Regions from separate parts of the Ureibacillus thermophilus genome, predicted to be linked through region 2. Evidence: a T-box and tRNA genes for the amino acid it is inferred to sense, from the RefSeq annotation. Region 2 holds a T-box; the other holds one or more tRNA genes.
The links. The T-box of region 2 lies ahead of pheS (phenylalanine--tRNA ligase subunit alpha). A T-box ahead of a tRNA ligase gene usually reads a tRNA of that ligase, here a tRNA-Phe.

Region 1 (8,992 bases), 150 kb from region 2:
TCATCGCAATATCTTTTTCGGATATTTTATCTTTGGCGTTTAAAGCAATCGCTACTTTAGTATTGTTGGAAATACAACAGTTTTTAGCCACGACGCTCGTTTTTAAAGTAAACGTGGAATGACAATGTTTACAGAAATAACGCTGTTTACGCAATTTTAAGTAGGTATGAAAACCTGAAACACTAGGCATTTTAATGAGAGACGTTTTAAAACCGTGTTTAATGATTTGATCATCGAAGACATGGCCACAAGCATAGCACGCTTTTGGTTGATACGTTAACGTCCCATGAAAGACTTTCGCTTTTACTTTTTTGATCGTTTCGGTAGAACAAAAATTTTCATCAAATGTGATATTTTTGTCTTTTATATTGAGTAGGTTTCGTATAGAATGATGGTGAGACATGTGACGCAACTCCTTTGGAAAATGTGTTTTGGCGATTACATTTTACCAGAGTTTTGTCACTGTCTCCTTTTTTTGTTCAAAAAAATTGGTGCTGGTTTTTACTCACCAACACCAAATATTATAGAGCCAAATTTATTCACCAACACCATTTGACAGTAAGCCCGAATTCAAACGACGCATATCAATCGATCGTACCTCCCTGTAAGATAGAGTTATCGATTACAGAGGAGGTGTTTTTGTTTGGCAGTTGAAAAATTAAATATCGTCCCTGTCAATTTGGAATCCGATTCTGATTCAACTTCACCCTCAACGAGTCGTGGTCCTCTCAAACCTGTATGCGTTATTCAAGCAACAAATTTTAAAATCTCCTTTTACCCCGGTGTAAAACCTCACATCATTCAAACGGTCATCAAGGAGTTGAATAGCAGTGATTCATGATTTTACTAAGTGTAAAAATATCTATATCATTTGTGGTCGTACGGATATGAGAAAAGGAATTGATGGTCTTGCCACCTTAATTCAGGATTCTTTCGAACTGGATCCATATAGCAACGCCATTTTCTTATTTTGTGGACGGAAGAAAGACCGGTATAAATGTTTATATTTTGATGGGGATGGCTTCGCCATGTTATACAAACGAATCGATAATGGCAAACTCCAATGGCCCAGAAACGAAAATGAGGTTCGAAATCTGACTCAACAGGAGCTTAGATGGTTACTGGAAGGGCTCTCGATTCAACAACCTAAAGCCATCCAAAAATCGAAAAAAGGTGTCTTCTAAATACCGATTCATGATATAATCAACTCTATATAGAATCAGTACGGAAAAGTGGTGGATGTTGTGAACAATGATTCATACGAAAAGTTAATTCAGTCATTAGAAGAGCAACTAGCTCATGCCAATCAAAAAAATGATGAATTGTTGAAACAAATTGAATTATTGTCACAACAAGTTCGTTATTTAACTAAACGGCTTTATGGCTCAAAATCTGAAAAATCAAAGTATCAAGCTCCAGATGGACAGTGTTCTTTGTTTGATGACGACCCTTTTTTTAATGAACCTGAGCACACAGGAGAAAAAAGCACGGACACTGTGACATACACAGTTGTTCGTAAACGACATAACAAGAAAAAACGAAATGATTCTTTTATGGATGGTTTAGAAATTGAAGAAATTCATCATCATCCAGAAAACTTACAATGCGAGTGTTGTCAATCACTTATGACAGAGATTGGTAGCACTATTGTGCGGGAAGAAGCAAAATTCATACCAGCTACCATGAAGCGTGTTCAGCATATTGAACACGCTTATGAGTGCAGGTCTTGTAAAAAAGATTCGAATAAAGACTCACAAATCAAACGTGGAAAAGCACCGCAACCTGCCATTCTGCGAAGTATCGCAGGACCAACGGTCTTAGCAAAACTCATCTATGATAAATTTATTCTTTATTTACCCTTATATAGGCAGGTAAAGGAATGGCATCGTTATGGTTTACTAACCAATGATAAGAACCTATCCAACTGGGTGATTCGCACGGCAGAAGATTGGCTTCTTCCATTATATAATCGAATGAAAGAAACCCTCATGAAAAAATCAATTCTTCATGTCGATGAAACCTATGCCCAAGTATTGAACCGCTCAGATGGAAAGCCAGCTCAATCTAAAGCTTACAACTGGGTGTTCCGTAGCGTAGGATCTCAAGGTCCAGCAATTGTTCTGTTCCATAGTGCTTTATCCCGAAGTCGGGAAATTTTGACTGACTTTATGAAAGGCTTTAAAGGGACGATTATCTGCGATGGATATTCTGCATACCATGATGTGCCAAATATTCATTTTGCCAACTGCTGGGCTCATGTTCGTCGATACTGGTTAAAAGCCGAAAGTAAAAATGGACGGATTGGTGTCGATTATTGTGATCGACTTTACCGCCTAGAACGGAAATTTAAGAAACTTCGGCCGAGCGAACGGAGAAAAGCTAGACAAAAAGAGTCCAAACCTATCGTTGAGGCATTTTTCAAATGGATTGACGAATCTCCTTTCTATGGGAAGAATGCCCTTGCCAAAGCTGCGGAATATACATTGAAGCACGCCGAAGGTTTAAAAGCTTTTCTGTATGATGGACGCATTGAAATGGACAACAACCCAGCTGAAAATGCGATTCGGCCGAATGTCATTGGACGAAAAAACTGGCTGTTTTCCGTGAGTGAATCGGGAGCCGATGCAAATGCCATCTGTTTAAGCTTGGCTGAAACGGCAAAAGCGAATGGAATTGATTTTTATCAATACTTAGTGAAAGTATTGTCGGAACTCCCAAGTTTACCAATCCATCAACAGCCAGAAATATTAGATCGCTATTTGCCATGGTCGAAAACAATTCGTGAATCATGTGCAATGGCAAAATAGCCCTCAATCCGAAAAAACTTGGGATTGAAGGGCTATTCATCGTGCGTACCAGAGGGTGCGCATTTTTTTATTTATCTCACATATTTCGGGCTTACTATGACCCCTACGGGATTCGAACCCGTGTTACCGCCGTGAAAGGGCGGTGTCTTAACCACTTGACCAAGGGGCCATTATACATAATGGCGGAGAAGGAGGGATTTGAACCCTCGCGCCGGGTTACCCCGACCTACACCCTTAGCAGGGGCGCCTCTTCAGCCTCTTGAGTACTTCTCCGTATGGCTCCGAAGGTAGGATTCGAACCTACGACCAATCGGTTAACAGCCGATTGCTCTACCACTGAGCTACTTCGGAATTTTATGGTGGGCCTAAATGGACTTGAACCATCGACCTCACGCTTATCAGGCGTGCGCTCTAACCAGCTGAGCTATAGGCCCATTCTGGAGCGGGTGATGGGAATCGAACCCACGACATCAGCTTGGAAGGCTGAGGTTTTACCATTAAACTACACCCGCAATTAATGGTGGTTCAGGACGGAATCGAACCGCCGACACAAGGATTTTCAGTCCTTTGCTCTACCGACTGAGCTACTGAACCACTTTATGGCGGTTCCGACGGGACTCGAACCCGCGATCTCCTGCGTGACAGGCAGGCATGTTAACCACTACACTACGGAACCGTTTGGTTGCGGGGGCAGGATTTGAACCTGCGACCTCCGGGTTATGAGCCCGACGAGCTACCAGACTGCTCTACCCCGCGATGATTTTAAATGGTGGAGGAAGAGGGATTCGAACCCCCGCGCGGTTTGACCCGCCTCTCGGTTTTCAAGACCGACCCCTTCAGCCAGACTTGGGTATTCCTCCATATTTCTATTCTTTTAACCTTTGGTGGACCTTGCAGGACTCGAACCTGCGACCGGACGGTTATGAGCCGTCTGCTCTAACCAACTGAGCTAAAGGTCCTTGGGATGGCGGTGGAGGGGATCGAACCCCCGACCTCACGGGTATGAACCGTACGCTCTAGCCAGCTGAGCTACACCGCCAAATCATTTTAAGTTATGGTGGAGCATAGCGGGATCGAACCGCTGACCTCCTGCGTGCAAAGCAGGCGCTCTCCCAGCTGAGCTAATGCCCCGTGTCTCTGGTCGGGAAGACAGGATTCGAACCTGCGACCCCTTGGTCCCAAACCAAGTGCTCTACCAAGCTGAGCTACTTCCCGGTCCTTTTTTTATGGCGCGCCAGGCAGGAGTCGAACCCACAACCTTCTGATCCGTAGTCAGACGCTCTATCCAATTGAGCTACTGGCGCTTTTACATTGTTTGGTGCCGAGGACCGGAGTCGAACCGGTACGGTAGTCACCTACCGCAGGATTTTAAGTCCTGTGCGTCTGCCAATTCCGCCACCCCGGCAGTTGGAGCGGAAGACGGGGTTCGAACCCGCGACCCCCACCTTGGCAAGGTGGTGTTCTACCACTGAACTACTTCCGCATGCCAATTCCGCCACCCCGGCAGTTGGAGCGGAAGACGGGGTTCGAACCCGCGACCCCCACCTTGGCAAGGTGGTGTTCTACCACTGAACTACTTCCGCATGATTAAATATGGTGCGGGTGAAGGGAGTCGAACCCCCACGCCGTAAGGCGCTAGATCCTAAGTCTAGTGCGTCTGCCAGTTCCGCCACACCCGCAAAATAAATGGTGAGCCATGAAGGACTCGAACCTTCGACCCTCTGATTAAAAGTCAGATGCTCTACCACTGAGCTAATGGCTCGTAATGGTGCCGGCGAAAGGAATCGAACCCTCAACCTACTGATTACAAGTCAGTTGCTCTACCAATTGAGCTACGCCGGCATATTTTTTATTAATGGAGGATGACGGGATCGAACCGCCGACCCTCTGCTTGTAAGGCAGATGCTCTCCCAGCTGAGCTAATCCTCCGATTAAGTCTAGCAACGTCCTACTCTCGCAGGGAGAAGACCCCAACTACCATCGGCGCTAAAGAGCTTAACTTCCGTGTTCGGTATGGGAACGGGTGTATCCTCTTTGCCATCATCACTAGACATTTTTTCAAAGACAAGAATTATTCTATCATATAAACTATTTTTTTCAATATATTTTTTATTCAATTTTAATTTTTTTATGACCCCTACGGGATTCGAACCCGTGTTACCGCCGTGAAAGGGCGGTGTCTTAACCACTTGACCAAGGGGCCATTATACATAATGGCGGAGAAGGAGGTGGTCCCAGGAGCTGTTCGACCTTCCTTCACTTCTACTATAAAAAAATAGTAGCACAAACCTTGGCCTAGGTCTGTACTACTAATGTTAGTATGTTTCTAGCCTCTTTCAATCCAATCTTGAAGTTTTTCTTTCAAAGTTTGAAAACCGTTTGCATCATGTTCATTTACGCGTTCCTGCAAAGATATCTTTGGATTCTTTTCTAGTTTCTTTTGCGGTGGGTCTTGCAGCGCACGGGTCGATAAACTGATTTTTTCGTTACGTTCATCTATATCAAGGATCTTTACCTGAACTTCGTCCCCTATTTTAAAATAATCTTCAATATTCCGAACGTAACCATAGGTAATTTCAGAAATGTGTACAAGCCCTTGCGTTTCTTCATCCAATGCCACAAAAGCTCCGTATGGTTGAATCCCGGTCACCTTTCCTGTTACAACGTCACCTACTTTATATTGTTTTATCATGTTTGTTCCTACTTTCTTTCACTGCATATATATCTCATGTTAAATTATAACATAATCAATATAGCCACAACAAAGAATCGCCATAATTTGAAAAAAACTTCCAACCTGAATAAATAACTTGCATACCTGCTTAACGTCCTTCATCTACTCGATAATCCAAAAAAATAGCAAAAAAATAAAAGTGTCTCTTACAACAAAAGACACTTTTTTATATAATACTTTTAGCTTCAAATTTAATAGCAATCAATCGATATGCCATTTCAACACAGTTTTCAAAAGGAATCCAAATTTGAAAGGATTGCTCGTACACTTTTTGAATCACCCGAGCTAGTTCCGTCGGGTCATCGATTTTCTGTAATGCTAAAACGACATCATTGGATTCAAGTTCATAAGCTTCTTCTCCCAGTTGAAAAGGATCCCATTGCATTAAAGCAATTTTTGCTTTTTTGTTCATTAATCCGTTCTCCACGATTTCACCTTACATTATTCTATATTTTCCTTCTTATGATATCATATAATCATTATATTTAAAGATAAAAAATTAAATAGAAAAGAGTGATAATTGTGACAATTTCTTTTGATGAAATATACGAAAGACGAAATACGAACAGTTTAAAATGGGACAAATTTAAAGAACGCTATCGCGCAAAATACGCTGTGGAAGATATCGACAATGTGCTGCCAATGTGGGTGGCAGATATGGACTTTGCCGTTCCTCAAGTGGCAATTGACGCCATTAAAGAACGTTTAAATCATCCAATTTTTGGATACTCCTACATAAGCGATGCGTGCAAAGAAGCTATTCAGAAATGGTTTAAACGCCGCCATAATTGGCATATCAATAAAGAAGCTTTGATTTTCCACAGCGGGGTTGTTCCAGCAATTGCAACTATCCTTGAAACTTTTACTGAACCTGGAGATAAAGTATGTATCTCGACACCTGTATATCCTCCGTTCTTCACTATTCCAAAAGGGCTGAAACTGGAAGTCGTGGAATGCGATTTAGTGGAAAGCGAAGAGCATATTTACGAATATGACTTTGAAAAATTAGAAGAAGCCTTTAAATCAGGAGTAAAAGCGTATGTGCTATGCAGCCCTCATAATCCAGGAGGAGTCGTTTGGTCAAAAGATACACTGGAAAAACTTGTTCAATTGTGCGTTCAATACGATGTGCTGCTCATTTCCGATGAAATCCATGCCGATATTGTCTTTGACGAATACAAGCATATCCCAACAATGACAGTAGAAGGCGCTGACAAAGCAAAAATCATTGCCTGCATCGCCCCAACAAAAACATTCAACTTGGCAGGTCTTCATGCAGCCATGATTGTGGCGGAAAACGTAAAATTGCGCAATGCGTTGCTTCGAAACAAAGCAGCCCATGGTTTAGACGATTGGAATGCCCTTGCCGCTGCGGGAGTTCAAGCGGTGTATGAAAAAGGCGACGAATGGCTTGATGAAATGATTCAATACGTTGCCAAAAACATTCAATACTTAGAACAAGAATTGAATCAATTGGATGGCATCCGGGTTATCCGACCGCAAGCTTCTTACCTCGTTTGGGTTGACTATCGGGGAACAGGGCTTTCTGAAGAAGAAATGATGGACCGTCTCTTAAATAAAGGAAAACTAGCACTGGAGCCTGGAACAAAATATAGCGAAGCAGGACGCGGCTTCCTCCGCATCAACTTGGCCTGTCCATTTGAAACCGTCAAAGATGGCGTTGAACGATTCAAAAAAGCTTTATCTTAATAATGTGTTTAGTATTAAAAACATCATTTTCACATCGGGGTTGCATCCGGAAGCACTCTTGTCGCTCCCGTCTATCATCATCTGGGGTGGAAAGGGTTCATCTTAATAACCGTTGCTGTAACTATTTCCTATGTAATATTTTTAAATTTTTCATTAATAAAATACCACCAAAAAAAGAGTTTGGAAAATTAAGGAGATTTTCTTGTTGTTGCATACCATTGGAATATTTCCTGAATATAGCGCAATTTTAAAAGGCTGTCCGGAAAAACAATTCCGGACAGCCTTTCAAATTACTTCAGTTCTGTATGTTTTTCCTTCTCTTTTTCCCTTTCCATTAAAATCCGCTCTTCCAACTCTTTCGTTTTCATCTCTTGTCTTTTTGAAAGTCTTTTTACGGCAAAAAAGACCGCCAAACACAAGAGAACTAGAAAAATCATTTCCACAATTGCAGGGATATAAGCGGATTTATCCTCCGGGAAATATAAAAAATAGCCATAAAGCAAAAGGTGATTCACCTTTATCACTTCTTTCCATGATATTATTCAAGCACTGTAATTGATAAAATTTTTACGTCTTCCACTGGTTTGTCGCGAAAATCTGTTTCCACATTCGCAATTTTGTCTACAATATCCATGCCTTCTACCACATGGCCAAATACCGTATGCTTATAATCCAACCAAGGCGTGCCGCCAATGCGTGCATATTCTTCAATAATTTCTTTCGGAAAACCTGCCTGCTCCATTTGCGCAACCATTTCTTCTGGCACATATGGCATTTGAACGATGAAAAATTGAGAGCCGTTTGTATTAGGTCCCGCATTAGCCATAGAAAGGGCTCCGCGCAAATTGAACAACTCTGGATGGAATTCATCTTCAAACGGGTGGCCCCAAATGGACTCCCCTCCCATTCCTGTTCCAGTTGGATCGCCGCCTTGAATCATAAAGTCTTTAATCACGCGATGGAAAATAATCCCTTCATAATAACCTGACTTGGCATGGCCCAAAAAGTTTTCCACAGTTTTAGGCGCTTGTTCCGGGAACAATTTGATTTTAATTGAACCCATTGTTGTTTTCATTTCAACTAAAATTTCTCCAGGGTTTAATTCCTTCGTTAATTGTGGGTACATTTCTTTCTTCTCCTTTATAAATAAAATCAAAGCAATGACTCAATTTCGACTTATTCTCGTTTCAGTTTACCACAAAACAATTCTTTTTTCTGCTAATTTCCCTTTATTCCTATAAGAAAATCCATTGAAAAATAGAACATCCAGCAAAAATTATGGTATTCTTTCTTGTAGATAGCCGAGGAGGAATAAATGTGAAACAATTCATAGGCTATGTGATGATTATTTGTTTTTTCCCTCTGATATATCTACTGGCTGAAAAAATTTGGGAAGAAGCGGCACAAGCACAAGCCCATCAACAACAATTGGAAGAAGAAATTCAGCTTCCAGAAATAAAGTCACAGCTTCCTGTAAAAATGTTTGATCGAAACGGAAATCTTTTCGATGAAGACTATGTGGAATGGAGGGAACCCCTCTCCCTCGATGAGATTCCTGAAATCGTGAAGCAAATTTTTATTTTGAGCGAAGACCGGGATTTTTATCAGCATATTGGTTTTGATATGAGCGCCATCATGAGAGCAGTTGTGGCCAATGCCGCAGTAAATTCCATTCAACAAGGCGGCAGCACCATTACCCAGCAGCTTGTTCGGATACTTTATTTATCTGAAGAGAAAACCT
Region 2 (8,992 bases):
TTCTGCTCTTTCTTTAGAAGCTTCATATTGAATTTCCGGCAATTTTACGTCTTTTGATAAAATAGCGCCCACTTCATAGGCAACCCCCAGCATGGAGAGGGCATCGGAGCGGTTTGGCGTCAAATCAAGCTCCAACACTGTATCCCGAAGTCCAAGAATTTCCAGCGCATCGGAACCAGGCACTGCATCATCAGGCAATACATAAATGCCATCCGCATACGCTTTTGGCACAACGCGACTTTCAATGCCTAACTCTTGCAATGAGCAAATCATTCCGTTTGATTCTTGGCCGCGCATTTTCGCTTTTTTAATTTTGATGCCATCTGGAAGTTTGGCACCAGGCAACGCCACGATTACCTTTTGGCCTGCAGCCACGTTTGGCGCGCCGCAAATGATTTGTCTAACATCCGTACCGACATCCACTTGGCAAACGCTTAATTTATCGGCATCCGGATGTTTTTCTTTTGATAAAACATGACCAACGACGATATTTGTCATGCCTTGAGAACGATCGATGACGGAATCCACTTCAATACCAGCGCGAGTGATTTTTTCCGCTAATTCTTCTGCTGATAATCCTTGTATATCTACATATTCTTGCAACCATTTCAATGAAACTAACATGATGTACCCTCCTTATCCTTCTGCCCGATGGAATTGTGATAAGAATCGAATGTCATCGATATAGAAATTGCGAATATCTTCTACTCCATACTTCAACATCGCAATGCGCTCTACACCAATTCCAAAAGCAAAACCAGAGAATTTTTTCGGATCATATCCGCCCATTTCAAGCACATTTGGATGAACCATGCCGGCTCCTAAAATTTCAATCCATCCTGTATGTTTACATACATTGCATCCTTTTCCTCCACAGCGGAAGCAGGAGATGTCCATTTCTACAGATGGCTCTGTGAATGGGAAGAAACTTGGACGCAAACGAATTTCGCGATCTTCGCCAAACATTTTTTTCGCCAATTTATCAAGCGTGCCTTTTAAGTCGCTCATGCGAATGTTTTCTCCAACTACAAGCCCTTCAATTTGCATGAATTGATGGGAGTGAGTCGCATCGTCTGTATCGCGGCGATACACTTTCCCAGGGCAAATGATGCGGAACGGTTTACCTTTTTTGGCAAGCATTGTTCTCGCCTGAACAGGAGATGTATGAGTGCGAAGAAGCGTTTCTTCCGTAATATAGAACGTATCTTGCATATCGCGGGCAGGATGTCCTTTTGGCAAGTTCAACGCTTCAAAGTTGAAATAATCCGTTTCCACTTCAGGACCTTCCGCCACTTCATAACCCATGGAAATAAATAAATCTTCCAATTCTTCCACAACGCGTGTTAAAGGATGTCTGTTTCCAACCCGCACTTTGCGTCCAGGAAGAGTTACATCCACCGATTCTTTTTCCAACTGCTCTCGGATTTGCTGTTCTTCTAAAAATTTTGCCCGCTCTTCCAACTCTTGAGTAACCTTTTCCCGCACCGTATTGGCAAGAGCCCCGATTTTCGGACGCTCTTCAGGCGAAAGTTTTCCCATTCCTTTCAACACTTCTGTGATGGATCCTTTTTTCCCTAAGTATTTCACACGAATATCATTCAGTTCTTTCAAATTCGTACAAGCCGCAATTTTTTCAACGGCTTCTTGCTCTATTTGCTTGAGTTGCTGTTCCATCATGTAACCTCCCTAAATACTTTATCATCTGTATGTTGACCATTTTTGCACCAATATTGACAGATTTTGTGAATTTTTTATCTTTTGGTGAACAAATGGATGAATTTTGTGAATCTATTCATCCTTTGATCAAAATAAAAAAACCTCGCCCCAAATCAAGGGACGAGGAACATTCGCGGTACCACCCTAGTTATTGCAAATATGCAATCACTTCATTGACATAACGGCATTGGCCGGCAATCCTTTACAGAGAATAATCTCTGGTCCCGGACGCTGCTTGCGGGGTGAACTTCAATATTCTACTGCATACATAAGCTTTCAGTCGCGGCTTATGCTCCCTGTCATGCAGCCGATGAATATTTACTCTTCCCGCTCCAAACGCATTTAACCATATTCAATTATAAATGGAAAAATCTTAGTTTATTCTACGATAAATCGCCAATTGTTTCAAGTGGTCCAAATCTTCCACCCTTCTAAAAACAAATTTCTGATCCGGTTTTTTCCCATTATGTAGCGTCATCATTTCTCCGTCAAAGGAAGGAATTCGGTGCAATTCAGTTCCGATTAAGGTTGGATTTAGGCTCACATCAATATAATGAATGATTCGATTTTCTTCTTCTTTCACTTCGAATTTTCCTACGTAGGCAAGATATCCCCTTGCAGCTTTAGCCATTTCTTCCGTTGTTCCTTGAAGCAAATCACCAGATGCATATGGAGGACGCCCTTTGCGCATTAATTGGGCAGACACATATCCATCAGGATGATACATAAGATAACCAGTCGGATCCTCCCCTAAAGGATAAATCACCTGCCCATTGGAATCCCTGTCTTCAAATGAAATTAACTGCCAAACTCCTATAAGCTGTTCGATTAATTTCATAAAAAACCTCCTCATAAAAATTATAAAAATGGGAAATTTTAATTTCCCTCGTAAACCATTCGAAATAAGGACAATGCTTATTGTAAAAAGTGATTTAGGAAAAGCTGCTTGAAGTAAATCCAGCTGTTACAGTTTAAAAATTGGAATGATGTATTTTTACATAAAAAGGAGTAAATCGTTGTGTGAATACTGCGGAGTGTAAAAACATAAAGAAAGAAAAATTATATTTACATAATTTTGAAGAAGGAGAAAATGAAAAGGATTTTGTTTTAAGTTTTTTAATGATATAATTTTCAGAATAGTTTGTATATTCAAGTTCATTATATAATGAAACCCCTTTCATGACAACTCCCCATGAAAAAAAGGGCTTGTCTAAAAAGTCCATAAAAACAGAGCGAATGGAGAAAACAATGAGTTTTTCCATTCGCTCTGTTTCCTTATTTTTGAAATTGGTTTGGGAATTTTCCTCTTCTTGATAAGTTTGTTCACGTTCAACTCTAAAGTGAGTTTTCGCAAGTTCATGAGCGTCGCTTTTATCTGTTTTTTGTCTCCTCATTGAAGCCATTTGAATATTCGCTTCGAGTGGGTTAACTCGATAATACATATAACCTTGATCACCTAAGAATCGTTCTAGTGGTTTTGAATATACGCCTGTTGCTTCAAAGACAATATCAGGGGCCTGTCCATCTTTTTGTGTTAAAGTTATAAGGGTTTCGTTTAATTTCTCGAAAGAGTAACGGTTATGGGTTATTTCACCCTCATATTCGCATTGACGATAACGGTCGTAAATGACCATTGTACTTTTCCCCATACTGACATCAAATGCCACTACGTGTTTCATATTTTCTGCCTCTCCTTTTTAGCCAAACATAGAAGTTCTTCACATTGCCTTATCGATTCCACTTTCTTATACACGGTCTCTATGGACCCAACATACTAAACTGATTCAAATAAGGGTGTGAAGTTGGTCTGTTTTTAATACGGACTCTATTTGGTCCCAGGAGCTGTTCGACCTTCCTTCACTTCTACTATAAAAAAATAGTAGCACAAACCTTGGCCTAGGTCTGTACTACTAATGTTAGTATGTTTTTTATTCCATCAACTTATACAATAAAATTCCGGTTGCAACTGCCACATTCAGAGATTCTGCTTGCCCGTAAATTGGGATTATTACGTTTTGATCGGTTTTCTCCAACAATTCCGGTTGGACGCCGCTGCCTTCATTTCCTACAATTAAAGCAAATTTTTCATGCTTATCGAGATTGCGGTAATCAACCGCATTCTCAAGGGCCGTACCGTAAATTGGAATCTGTCTTTCCTTCAATGCTTCAATCCAATCCAACAAATTTCCTCGAAGGACTGGAAGATGGAAATGGGAGCCTTGGGCGGAACGCAATGTTTTTGGATTGTATAAATCTGCACAGCCTTTTCCTAAAATAACCGCATCGATTCCAGCTGCGTCTGCTGTGCGTACCATTGTGCCGATATTACCTGGATCTTGGACGCTATCGATGAGAAGCAATTTTGTCCATTTGAATTTTTCTGCTTCAGAAATATCACTCTGTTTGCAATGGGCAAAAATACCTTGGGACGTTTCGGTTTCGGCGATTTCCTTTGCCACCGCTTCCGTCACTTCCACAAGCTGAACATCATCCAATGACCATCTAAGGGGAAGGTCCACATCTTCCCGTTTGATAATCTGAATGATTTGTTCTTTATTTTTCAATGCTTCTTCCACTAAATGAAAACCTTCCACAATATATTCGCCAGTCTTATCCCGTTCTTTTTTTGTGGAAACGAGTTTTTTCCAATGTTTGACTAATGCATTTTGCTTTGATTCAATCCGCTTCATAAGTTAAAGACCGCCTTTATTTCATTGTTTTGATTTCTCGATTTAATTCGAACAATGCTGTGCTAAGCTTTTGAATATCCTCTTCCTTCGTATGGATGCCAAAGGAGATGCGGAAAAATGTGCGCGCTTCTTGTAAACTGCGCCCCATGGCAAGCATCGCCTTAGTGCCGGATTTGCTGTGAATATCGCAGGCACTTCCTGTGGAAATGCAAATCCCTTTTTCATTTAATCTCAGCATCACATACTGCCCTTCTGCACCCTTCATGCATAAGCCGCAAATGCTTGGGAGCTGATGGGCTTCATCTGATTCAATAAAATAGCAGCAAGTTTCTTGAATCGCTTCTTTTAATTGAATCCGAAGTTTCCAATATTGATTGAGATCATATTTAAAATGTTCCACACTTTTGGCAAAGGCATAAATGGCCGGCGTATCGACCGTGCCGCCTCTCAATCCCCTTTCGTGGGTTATCCCTGGATATAGGGGCAATATCCTTCTTCGCGGATTTAAATATACCGCACCGCAGCCTTTTGGTCCACCAATTTTATGGGCAGACACAGTGATGGCATCAACGTATGAGGAAAACTCCGAGATATCCAATTTGCAAAAGGATTGTACACAATCTACATGATAGGGAATGTTGTATGTTTGTGCAACTTTTGCAATCTCAAGCACCGGTTGGATGATTCCAATTTCAGAATTGACATGCTGAATGGAAATAAGTGCAGTATCCGGTCGAATCGATTTTTTCAGCAAGTCTAAATCGATTATCCCTTTTTCAGCAAGCGGCAGCCTTGTTATTTCATATCCTTCTCTTTCCAGCGTATTCATGGCCGCATGAATGCTCGTATGCTCCGCCATTGAAGTAATGATATGTTTTCCTTTTCCAGCACGGGCAAGGGACAAAATCGCCAAAATATTTCCTTCCGTACCTCCACCCGTAAAAATAACACCATCCCGAGGAACGCCCATTTTTTCCGCAATTACATCCCTTGAATTTTCCAAAAGAAACGCAGCTTGTCCTCCTGCGTCGTGCAAGCTTGACGCATTGCCGAACACTTCCTTGCTAGCAATGCAATAGGCATCAATACTTTCATCCAGCATGGGCGTTGTGGCCGCATAGTCTAAATAAATCATAAAAATTCCCCGTTTCTACAAATGATAACTATTAGCTGTATGATAGAAAAGCTTGTTTTATCCTTTATTTTATGTAAATATAGATGTCAAGACAACTGCAAATAATTTAAATACTTTTCATAAGAGCATATGACTATGCGAGGGATAAAAATATGAACCACATTCAATTAAAGGAAATGTTGAAACAGTTTTTCAATGAAGATATTGGAGATGGCGACCTTTCCAGCGAAACGATTTTCTCGAGCAAGGAGAAAGGCTCATTCACTTTCTATGCAAAAGAAGAAGGCATTTTTTGTGGAGCGGACATCATCGAAACGGGATTTCACTTGCTTGACCCAACCTTGCAAATCACCTTGTTGAAAGAGGACGGCGATGAACTTCGGAAGGGGGACCAAATCGCCGTCATTGAAGGCTCAATGCGCAGCCTCTTAAGCGGCGAACGGGTGATTCTAAATTTAATTCAACGGATGAGCGGCATTGCAACAAACGCAAGAAAAGCGGTCGAGTTAACAAAAGGAACAAAGGCAAAAATTTGCGACACCCGAAAAACGATGCCAGGCCTAAGAATGCTTGATAAATACGCTGTAAGGACGGGAGGCGCCTATAACCATCGGAGCGGTTTATATGACTGCATCATGCTAAAGGACAATCATATTGCCCTTGCCGGAAGCATTACAAAAGCGGTGAAGTTGGCAAGGTCTAAAATCAGCCATACGGTGAAAATCGAAGTGGAAATTGAAACGAAAGAGCAATTGTTGGAAGCGATAGAAGCGGGGGCAGACATCATCATGTTTGACAACCGCACGCCGGAAGAAATTAAAGCATGGCTCCCTCTTGTGCCAGAACACATCGCAACGGAAGCATCCGGCGGGATTACGTTAGACAACTTGCAAAGCTATGCAAAATCCGGCGTGGAATGGATTTCCCTCGGCTTTCTTACCCATTCAGTAAAAGCATTAGATATCAGCGCATTAGTAAAAAGAAAGGATGTTGAACAATGATTTGCACTCTGCCGACATTCGGGATGCTGCCTGAAGAATACCGGCATCTTTCCCGGGAAGAAATGGAACAACGGGTTTATGAAATAAAAAAACAATTGGGAAAAGAGTTATTTATACCCGCTCACCATTATCAAAAAGATGAAATCATTCAATTTGCCGATGCCATCGGTGACTCCTTGCAGCTCGCCCAAGCAGCGGCAAAAAATAAAGAAGCAAAACATATCGTTTTTTGCGGCGTACACTTTATGGCTGAAACGGCTGATATGTTGACCACGGAAGAACAAATCGTTTATTTGCCGGATTTGCGGGCAGGCTGTTCCATGGCGGATATGGCCAATATTTATCAAACAGAGGAAGCATGGGAAAAGCTGACATCCATTTTCGGAGATACCATCCTCCCTTTAACCTACGTCAACTCAACTGCAGCGATTAAGGCTTTTACCGGCCGAAATGGCGGCGCTTGCGTCACATCATCCAATGCGAAAAAAATGGTGGAATGGGCTTTTACCCAAAAAGAACGGATTTTCTTCTTGCCCGATCAGCATTTAGGCAGAAATTGCGCCTATGAATTAGGCATTCCACTGGAGCAAATGGCCGTGTGGGACCCGATTTCCGGAGATTTAAGCTATGAAGGAGATTTACAAAACATCAAAGTCATTTTATGGGATGGCTATTGTTCCGTCCACCAAGGTTTTACCGTGGAAAATGTTCAGGAAGTCCGAAAAAAATATCCGGATATGACTGTCATTGTTCATCCGGAATGCGCGTTTGAAGTAGTTCAAGCAGCAGACCTATCCGGTTCTACAAAATTCATCGTCGATACAATTCAAAAAGCTCCGGCCGGCTCCAGCTGGGCTATTGGAACGGAAATGAACTTAGTAAAACGCATAATCGCAGAACACAAAGATAAGTACATTATCTGCTTAAATGACAATATGTGCCCGTGCTTGACGATGAACCGAATCGATTTGCCGCATCTTCTTTGGGCGCTTGACATAATTATTAAAGGCGAACAGGGAAATGTCATCAAAGTAGATGAAAGCACAACAAAAGAAGCTTTGTTGGCGTTAGATCGCATGCTTCAGTTGGCATAATTGCAAGAATGAATGAAAAGAAACGCATAATTTCTTCGAGTGGAAACAAACTACTACTCGAGGAGGCGAATGGGATGAACTTTCAAATTCGAGAAGCCATTACATCCAATGTAAAAGGAGATAGTCCTGAAGAATTCCGTGAAACGATTCAAGATGCCATTGCCCGCGGTGATGAACATCTTCTTCCTGGACTTGGCGTCTTCTTGGAGAAGTGGTGGCAAAATTCCAGCACAGAAGAACAATCCAAATTTACTGAAACCTTGTCTAAAGTATTTCAAAACTAAAGGGCTGGAAAAACTCCAAGCCCTTTTATATTCCCCATTCCATTTTTAATATTTCTTTTAGCCTTTTTACATTCATTTCCCCAATTTCTTCTGCAATCATCTTCTCCAATTCCTTCTTTAATGCAAGATGCTTCTCATAACATCTCTCTCCTAAAGGGGTCAGTTCAATAGATTTATCCCTTAAATTAGCTTTTTTCGTTTCCACTAATTCTTTTTCTTCTAGTTGTTTAATAAATTTATGGGTTGCCTGGCGCGTAAAAGGAAGCCGCTTTGCTACATGGGAAATAAGAGGCTTATTTTTATAAACCCTTTCCAAAATGGAAAATTCTGAATTTGTAATGGGCATATCGCTAATTGCCTGCCATTTTTCGCTTTTTGTTTTGGATAATAATGAAGATTTTTCTTGAAGCAAATCGACTAATAAATCCCCCATCATCTCACCCCTCTGTTTAGCTTAAGGTATTATCTTACAGATAAAGAAATTTCTATATCTTCTATCATACCGGAATGTGACCTTTTCGTCATTTACCGAAAAAACAATAAAGTTTATACTACTAGATGAAAATAGCAAATATTTCATAAGATCAGCTGATTTTAAGGAGGGAAAGACAATGGAAGGTAAATTTAGGTGGAAAAGAATGCTCTTCTATAGTTTTTTTATTGGCTTTATTATTTTTTTCATAAACGTAAAAATTGGATTTGCTGCCACTTTCCGTGACGTTCCTGACAGCCATCCATCGGCACTGGAAATCAATTTTTTAGTGGAAACAGGGATTATTAAAGGATATCCGGATCAAACTTTCAAACCTTCCAACAACGTGACCAATTCCCAAGTCGCTTTAATGATTGCTAGATCATTGAAGCTGGATTTAAACAATCGTCCAAATCCAGGATTTAAAGATTTATCGAAAGTCGATGCAGATACTTATAAAGCCATAGTGGCGGTTGTTGATGAAGGGATATTCCCGAAAGGCGAAAACTTTCGCCCAGGCGAGCCCATCACTCGAGGCGAAATGGCGCAAGTTTTAGTCAATGCCTTCCATCTAAAAGGTTCAAGCAAGCAGCAATTTAA

Region 1: it has a tRNA-Phe gene. The T-box ahead of pheS (phenylalanine--tRNA ligase subunit alpha) is inferred to sense a tRNA for this amino acid. The anticodon was not compared.

Annotation. Positions count from the first base shown of each region.
Region 1 covers NZ_CP036528.1:2,516,819-2,525,810, forward strand. Annotated here, with positions in the region: partial or broken gene DKZ56_RS15595 (ISL3 family transposase) at 1-403, opposite strand, end outside; gene DKZ56_RS12445 (hypothetical protein) at 644-841, shown strand; gene tnpB (IS66 family insertion sequence element accessory protein TnpB) at 831-1,184, shown strand; gene tnpC (IS66 family transposase) at 1,233-2,807, shown strand; tRNA gene DKZ56_RS12460 (tRNA-Glu) at 2,905-2,976, opposite strand; tRNA gene DKZ56_RS12465 (tRNA-Ser) at 2,988-3,080, opposite strand; tRNA gene DKZ56_RS12470 (tRNA-Asn) at 3,084-3,158, opposite strand; tRNA gene DKZ56_RS12475 (tRNA-Ile) at 3,165-3,241, opposite strand; tRNA gene DKZ56_RS12480 (tRNA-Gly) at 3,246-3,319, opposite strand; tRNA gene DKZ56_RS12485 (tRNA-Phe) at 3,326-3,401, opposite strand; tRNA gene DKZ56_RS12490 (tRNA-Asp) at 3,408-3,483, opposite strand; tRNA gene DKZ56_RS12495 (tRNA-Met) at 3,487-3,563, opposite strand; tRNA gene DKZ56_RS12500 (tRNA-Ser) at 3,575-3,667, opposite strand; tRNA gene DKZ56_RS12505 (tRNA-Ile) at 3,690-3,766, opposite strand; tRNA gene DKZ56_RS12510 (tRNA-Met) at 3,773-3,846, opposite strand; tRNA gene DKZ56_RS12515 (tRNA-Ala) at 3,863-3,938, opposite strand; tRNA gene DKZ56_RS12520 (tRNA-Pro) at 3,946-4,022, opposite strand; tRNA gene DKZ56_RS12525 (tRNA-Arg) at 4,035-4,111, opposite strand; tRNA gene DKZ56_RS12530 (tRNA-Leu) at 4,124-4,212, opposite strand; tRNA gene DKZ56_RS12535 (tRNA-Gly) at 4,216-4,290, opposite strand; tRNA gene DKZ56_RS12540 (tRNA-Gly) at 4,316-4,390, opposite strand; tRNA gene DKZ56_RS12545 (tRNA-Leu) at 4,402-4,486, opposite strand; tRNA gene DKZ56_RS12550 (tRNA-Lys) at 4,495-4,569, opposite strand; tRNA gene DKZ56_RS12555 (tRNA-Thr) at 4,574-4,649, opposite strand; tRNA gene DKZ56_RS12560 (tRNA-Val) at 4,664-4,736, opposite strand; rRNA gene rrf (5S ribosomal RNA) at 4,743-4,858, opposite strand; tRNA gene DKZ56_RS12570 (tRNA-Glu) at 4,939-5,010, opposite strand; gene yugI (S1 domain-containing post-transcriptional regulator GSP13) at 5,134-5,499, opposite strand; gene DKZ56_RS12580 (DUF1871 family protein) at 5,708-5,953, opposite strand; gene DKZ56_RS12585 (MalY/PatB family protein) at 6,064-7,251, shown strand; gene DKZ56_RS12590 (hypothetical protein) at 7,542-7,766, opposite strand; gene DKZ56_RS12595 (peptidylprolyl isomerase) at 7,790-8,377, opposite strand; gene DKZ56_RS12600 (transglycosylase domain-containing protein) at 8,569-8,992, shown strand, end outside.
Region 2 covers NZ_CP036528.1:2,371,560-2,380,551, forward strand. Annotated here, with positions in the region: gene pheT (phenylalanine--tRNA ligase subunit beta) at 1-624, opposite strand, end outside; gene pheS (phenylalanine--tRNA ligase subunit alpha) at 637-1,674, opposite strand; T-box leader at 1,830-2,062, opposite strand; gene DKZ56_RS11785 (lipocalin-like domain-containing protein) at 2,090-2,554, opposite strand; gene DKZ56_RS15590 (IS110 family transposase) at 2,688-3,395, opposite strand; gene DKZ56_RS11795 (TrmH family RNA methyltransferase) at 3,645-4,406, opposite strand; gene DKZ56_RS11800 (cysteine desulfurase family protein) at 4,423-5,541, opposite strand; gene nadC (carboxylating nicotinate-nucleotide diphosphorylase) at 5,694-6,542, shown strand; gene nadA (quinolinate synthase NadA) at 6,539-7,636, shown strand; gene sspI (small acid-soluble spore protein SspI) at 7,711-7,920, shown strand; gene DKZ56_RS11820 (MarR family winged helix-turn-helix transcriptional regulator) at 7,946-8,353, opposite strand; gene DKZ56_RS11825 (S-layer homology domain-containing protein) at 8,532-8,992, shown strand, end outside.